2 regions of the Micromonospora sp. CA-248260 genome follow, and region 2 is predicted to be linked to the other one. Evidence: predicted binding sites of a transcription regulator. Region 2 holds the regulator's gene; the other holds the start of a gene.
The links. The regulator HrcA, encoded in region 2, represses chaperone genes, less so after heat shock. The targets are predictions, from matches to a motif close to GGTTNGCACNCTCNNNNNGAGNGTGCNAACC.
Positions count from the first base shown of each region.

Region 1: groL (chaperonin GroEL) is a predicted target of HrcA. The motif match lies at 1,879-1,909, and genes of this name have one in related genera.

Region 1 is NZ_CP192021.1:6,544,031-6,547,435, forward strand. Features, by position in the region: gene groL (chaperonin GroEL) at 54-1,676, opposite strand; gene ACQP2H_RS28460 (hypothetical protein) at 1,957-2,715, opposite strand; gene ACQP2H_RS28465 (cold-shock protein) at 3,211-3,405, opposite strand, start outside.
Region 2 is NZ_CP192021.1:5,593,100-5,596,504, forward strand. Features, by position in the region: gene dnaJ (molecular chaperone DnaJ) at 1-581, opposite strand, end outside; gene hrcA (heat-inducible transcriptional repressor HrcA) at 655-1,677, opposite strand; gene ACQP2H_RS24030 (DUF4870 domain-containing protein) at 1,914-2,534, shown strand; gene hemW (radical SAM family heme chaperone HemW) at 2,626-3,405, opposite strand, start outside.

The DNA of each region.
Region 1 (3,405 bases), 950 kb from region 2:
GGAACGGGGCGGACCGCTCGCGCGGCCCGCCCCGTTCGGCGTTGGAGCTGGACTCAGAAGTCCATGTCCCCGCCACCCGGGCCAGCCGGGGCGGCCGGGGTCTTCTCCGGCTTGTCCGCCACGACGGCTTCGGTGGTGAGGAAGAGCGCCGCGATCGACGCGGCGTTCTGCAGCGCGGACCGGGTCACCTTGGCCGGGTCGATGATGCCCGCGGCCAGCAGGTCGACGTACTCACCGCTGGCGGCGTTGAGGCCGTGACCGGCGTCCAGGTTGCGGACGCGCTCGACGACCACGCCACCCTCCAGGCCGGCGTTGACGGCGATCTGCCGCAGCGGGGCGTCCAGCGCGATCTTGACGATCTGCGCGCCGGTCGCCTCGTCGCCGGCCAGGTCCAGCTTGTCGAAGGCGGTCTTGCCGGCCTGCACCAGCGCGACGCCACCACCCGGGACGATGCCCTCCTCGACGGCGGCCTTCGCGTTGCGGACGGCGTCCTCGATGCGGTGCTTGCGCTCCTTCAGCTCGACCTCGGTGGCCGCGCCGACCTTGATCACCGCGACGCCGCCGGCCAGCTTGGCCAGCCGCTCCTGCAGCTTCTCGCGGTCGTAGTCGGAGTCGCTCTTGTCGATCTCGGCCCGGATCTGGTTGACCCGGCCCTGGATCTGGTCGGCGTCGCCGGCACCGTCGACGATGGTGGTCTCGTCCTTGGTCACCACGACCTTGCGGGCCCGGCCCAGCATGTCGAGGCCGACGGCGTCCAGCTTGAGGCCGACCTCCTCGCTGATGACCTGGCCACCGGTGAGGATGGCGATGTCGGCGAGCATGGCCTTGCGGCGGTCACCGAAGCCCGGCGCCTTGACGGCGACCGACTTGAAGGTGCCCCGGACCTTGTTGACGACCAGGGTCGCCAGGGCCTCACCCTCGATGTCCTCGGAGATGATCAGCAGCGGCTTGCCCGACTGCATGACCTTCTCCAGGATCGGGAGCAGGTCCTTCACCGAGGAGATCTTGCTGTTGACGATGAGCAGGTAGGGGTCGTCGAAGACGGCCTCCATACGCTCCGGGTCGGTCATGAAGTACGCGGAGATGTAGCCCTTGTCGAAGCGCATGCCCTCGGTGAGCTCCAGCTCCAGCCCGAAGGTGTTGCTCTCCTCGACGGTGATGACGCCTTCCTTGCCGACCTTGTCCATCGCCTCGGCGATGATCTCGCCGACGGTGCTGTCACCGGCGGAGATGGAGGCGGTGGAGGCGATCTGCTCCTTGGTCTCGACGTCCTTGGCGAGCTTGGACAGCTCCTCCGAGACGCTGGCCACGGCAGCCTCGATGCCCCGCTTCAGGGCCATCGGGTTGGCACCGGCGGCCACGTTGCGCAGACCCTCGCGCACCAGGGCCTGGGCCAGGACGGTCGCCGTCGTCGTGCCGTCACCGGCGACGTCGTCGGTCTTCTTGGCGACCTCCTTGACCAGCTCGGCGCCGATCTTCTCGTACGGGTCCTCGAGCTCGATCTCCTTGGCGATGCTCACACCATCGTTGGTGATGGTGGGGGCACCCCACTTCTTCTCGAGCACCACGTTGCGGCCCTTGGGGCCGAGGGTCACCTTTACGGCGTCGGCGAGCTGGTTCATGCCCCGCTCGAGGCCGCGGCGAGCCTCTTCGTCGAACGCGATCATCTTGGCCATACGGCGTTGTCCTCCTGGACACTCACGGGCCACCCGGGGGTTTGTGTCCCCGGACGGGCCGCCTGGTGTACGCACCTTGGGGACGTCGCCACCTGGCGACGACGACGTCCTCCTCGGTCGGGCCGGACAGCCCGCGACGACCGGCCATGTGCCACCCGACGCCATCGAGACGCCGATGTGACCGTGGCCCTACCGCCCCGACCATTGGCACTCACCGTATGCGAGTGCCAATGACCTGTTTAGCACTCTCCCCTGCCGAGTGCAAGCACGATGGGGCCGGTCAGCCGAGTTCCGCCACCAGTCGCGCGACGTTCACCGGCCCCTCCTGCGCGCGCTGCTCGGCGTACGTCACGACCAGGCCGACCAGCTGCACCAGGTAGACCGGCACGACCAGCACGGCGCTCACCAGGATCACCGCCACCGCACCCACGGCGGTGCCGGGCGCGGTGAACGGGTCGGTGCCGAACGGCACGGTGCCGACCGACTCCACCACCCCGCCGAGCACGCTGCCGAGCAGCACCGCGAGTGCGACCAGCGCCACCCGGCCGAGCACCATGCCCAACCGGTCGTGGAACATGCGGAACGAGCGCCCGATCGGGTTCTGCCCCTCGAACAGGTAGACCGGGCCGGCGAGGGCGAGGGCGAACGCCAGGTAGATGCCCGGCAGCAGGCACAGGCAGAAGCCGACGCCGATGAGCAGGCCCAGCACCAGCATCCAGCCCCACAGGCCGAGGCAGCGGCGCGCGCCGTAGCGCAGCGCGCCGGGCAGGTCGGCCGGCTGGCCGGCGGCCTGCCGGGCCACCACCCAGGTGCCACCCGCCCAGCCGATGCCCTGCACCACCCCGAAGGCCAGCGCGACCAGGAACACCGAGACCCCGTAGATCACCAGGTCACTGAGGTAGCCGTCGGGAATCGAGCCGTCGGCGGGCAGCGGGGCGGCGTCGGGCCCCGTGCCGAGGGAGAGCAGGGACACCGCCACCGCCGGCACGACCTGGGTGAGCAGCATCAACGGCAGCAGGGTCCGCCAACTTCGACGCAACGCTCCGGTGCACCGGGCGAACCAGCCTTCCAGCCCGGCGTACGGCGGATTGACCAGCGGGTCCGCCGGCCCCCAGGAGCCGCCCCCGGCGACCGGCGGATGACCCCCGAGCGGCGGATAGCTCCCGAGCGGCGGGAAACCGCCGTCGGCACCCGGGGGATAGCCCGGGTACGGGCCACCGGGAGCCGGATAGCTCCAGCCCGGCGGCCCCGCTGCGGACGGATCCCACGACGGCGGACCCCACGAGGGTTGGCCCGACGGCGGCCCCCCGGGCGGCGGACCCCACGAGGGTTGGCCCGACGGCGGGCCCCCCGGCGGCGGGCCCCATGGTCCGCCCGGCGACCCGGCAGCGGGGCCGGGTGGACCCGGAGGTGACTGGTCGGACATGAACCCTCCTCAGCGAGGACGCCTGGACGGTTCACGATCTTTCCCCGCACCGACCCCCGCCGCCAACCGTCCCACGGGTGGCCCGGCGGGTGGGACCCGCAGGACAGGTCAGGCGATGACGCGGACCCGTTCGGCCTGCGGCCCCTTCTGACCCTGGGCGATCTCGAACTCCACCCGCTGACCGTCGTCGAGCGCCTTGTAGCCGTCCATCTCGATGGCGGAGAAGTGGACGAAGACGTCCTGCCCGCCGTCGACGGCGATGAAGCCGTAGCCTTTTTCGGAGTTGAACCACTTGACGGTGCC
Region 2 (3,405 bases):
CAGACGGTGCACGGGCGGGCCGACACCACCTGGCCGAGGAAGGTCCGCTGCACCGACTGCACTTCGCCCCGGCCCCCGCACGCCTCGCAGGTCGCCAGGTGGGTGCCGGCTGCGGTGCCCGCCCCGGAGCAGGTGGTGCAGAGCACTGCGGTGTCGACGGTGATTGGGGCCTCGACGCCGAAGGCGGTCTCGTGCAGGTCCAGTTCCAGCCGCAGGATCGCGTCGGCTCCGGGGCGGGTACGCGGGCGCGGACCGCGCGCCCCACCGGCCGCACCACCGAAGAAGGCGTCCATGATGTCCTGAAAGCCGACGAACGGGCCGGCCCCACCGGGGCCACCCGGGCCACCGGCGCCCCCTCCGCCCGGGGCGAGCGGGTCGCCGCCCAGGTCGACGATCTGCCGCTTCCGGTCGTCCGAGAGGACCTCGTACGCGGCGTTGATGTCCTTGAACTTCTCCTGTGCCTCCGGGTCCGGATTGACGTCCGGGTGGAACTGCCGCGCCAGCTTGCGGTAGGCACGCTTGATCTCGTCATCGGAGGCTTCCCGGCCGACGCCGAGAATGCCGTAGTAGTCCCTGGCCACTGCGTTCCGTGTCCTCATGTTCGTCTCGCGTTGCGCCGGTCGGCGGCCGGAGCCGGCCGTCGGCCCTGACTGGTCAGTTCTGGGCCAGCAGCTCGCCCACGTAGCGTGCCACGGCCCGCACCGTGGCGATGGTGCCGGGGTAGTCCATCCGGGTCGGGCCGAGCACGCCCAGCCCACCGACGATGGTGCTGCCGGGGCCGTACCCGGTGCTGACCACCGAGGCGGCCCGCAGGTTGTCGACCTCGTTCTCGTCGCCGATCAGCACCCGGGTGGTGCTCGGTTCGGCCTCGCCGATCAGCTTGAGCAGGACGACCTCCTCTTCGAGCGCCTCCAGGATGGGTCGCAGCGAACCCTGGAAGTCGAGCAGGCCGCCCCGGGTGAGGTTGGCGGTGCCGGCGAGCGCCAACCGCTCCTCGGTGCGCTCGACGAGGGTCTCCAGCAGCACGGTGGACAGGGTGGTCATGGCCCCGCGCAGGTGCGGCGCGGACTCCTCGACCAGCGCCTGGACCAGCGGTGGGGTGTCGGACAGCCGACTGCCGACCAGTTTCTCGTTGACCAGCCGACGCAGGTCGGTGACGTCGTCGGCGGGGACCGGCGTGGGCAGTTCGACCAGCCGCTGCTCGACCCGCCCGGTGTCGGCGATCATGACCAGCATCAGCCGGGTGGTGGAGATCGGCACCAGCTCCAGGTGCCGCACCGACGAGCGGGCCAGCGACGGGTACTGCACGACGGCGACCTGCCGGGTGAGCTGCGCCAGCAGCCGTACGGTGCGGTGCACCACGTCGTCGAGGTCGACCGCGCCGACCAGGAACCGCTCGATGGCCCGACGTTCGGCGGGGCTGAGCGGTTTGACCCGGGAGAGCCGGTCGACGAAGAGGCGGTAGCCCCGGTCGGTGGGCACCCGGCCGGCGCTGGTGTGCGGCTGCCGGATGTAGCCTTCCTCCTCCAGCACCGCCATGTCGTTACGGACGGTCGCCGGGGAGACCCCGAGCTGGTGCCGCTCGACGAGCGTCTTGCTGCCGACGGGCTCCTGCGTGGCGACGTAGTCCTCGACGATCGCCCGCAGCACGGCGAGTTTGCGGTCGTCGAGACCCATCTCCCACCTCCTGTCGCACGGCGACCGGACTTCTGACGCGTCCGGCGAGCGCTCTGGCACTCGACTGTAGCGAGTGCCAGTCTACGACGGCAGTACCGCCGCTGCGTTGATCAACGACGGACCGTCGGTGCGACCGCCCCGGTGGGTTGCCGGCGTGGCCGCTGACCGAATGTCGAGGCCAACCTCACCAGTGTCGCTCTGGTGCACCCTTGCCAGCAGCCCCTACCGTGACGGGCATGACTGAACCACCTCGCCCGCCCGGCGCGGGGGACGGCTACCCGCCGGACCCGAACGCTGGCCAGGGCTCGCCATATGAGCCGCCCACCGCACCACTGTCCGGGGCACCGGGTGCAGGCGGGTATCCCCCGCCCGGCGGGTATCCGCCGCCCACCGGTGACCAGCCGCCGTCGGGTGGCTACGACCCGTCGGGTGGCTACGGCCCGCCGGGTGGCTACCCCCCGGCCGGTGGCGGATATCCGACCGCCGGCGCGTACGGCGCCCCGACCGGTGGATACGCCAACAGCGAGGACAAGACCTGGGCGCTGGTCGCGCACTTCGGCGGGGCCGCCGGCGCGCTGATCAGCCTCGGCCCGCTCGGCTTCGTCGCCCCGCTGATCGCCTACCTGGTACGCGGGCAGCAGTCGCCGGCCGTCCGGGCGCAGGCGTTGGCCGCGCTGAACTTCCAGATCCTCTGGTCGATCATCGCGTTCGTGCTGCTCTTCGTGAGCTGGTGCCTGCTCTTCCTGCCCAGCATCGCGGTCGTGGTGATCCAGATCCTGTTCGGGATCATCGCCGGCATGAAGGCCAACGAGGGTCAGGCCTACCGCTACCCGATGTCCACCAGTTTCATCAAGTGAACCCCGGCCGGCCGCTCCCCCGGCCGGTCGGGCACCACCGCCGGCCCCGGCCCGCCCCGCTGCGGTGCGCGGCGGGCCGGCGGGGCCACGCTCAGGGCAGCAGGTCGCGGACCACCGCGTCGGCCAGCAGCCGGCCCCGCAGGGTGAGCACCGACCGCCCCTGCGGGTAGGCCACCGGGTCCAGCAGCCCGTCGGCGAGCGCACGGGCGGCGGCGGCCCGGCCCGCGTCGTCCAGCACGTCCAGCGGCAGCCCGGAGGCGAGCCGGAGCCGCAGCATCACGTCCTCCATGTGCGCCTCGGCCGGGGTGAGGATCTCCCGGGCCAGGCCGGGCGAGTGCCCGGCGGCGAGCCGTTGCGCGTACGCGCTGGGGTGTTTGACGTTCCACCAGCGCACCCCGCCGACGTGGCTGTGCGCCCCCGGGCCGAGGCCCCACCAGTCGGCCCCGGTCCAGTAGAGCAGGTTGTGCCGGCACCGGCCCGCCTCGCTGCGGGCCCAGTTGGAGACCTCGTACCAGGAGAACCCGGCCGCGTCGAGGGCGGCCTCCGCCGCCAGGTAGCGGTCGGCCGCCACGTCGTCGGAGGGGTACGGCAGCTCGCCGCGCCGCATCCGGGCGGCCAACCGGGTGCCGTCCTCCACGATCAGGGCGTACGCGCTGACGTGGTCGACCCCGGCGGCGACGACCTGCTCCAGCGAGGCGGCGAAGTCCTCGGCGCGCTCCCCCGGCGTGCCGTAGATCAGGTCCAGGTTGACGTGGTCGAACCCGGCGTCGCGGGCCTCCCGGGCGGCCTCGGCGGCCCGGCCGGGGCGGTGGGTCCGGTCGAGGACCGCCAGCACCCCGGCGGCGGCGGACTGCATGCCCAGCGAGATCCG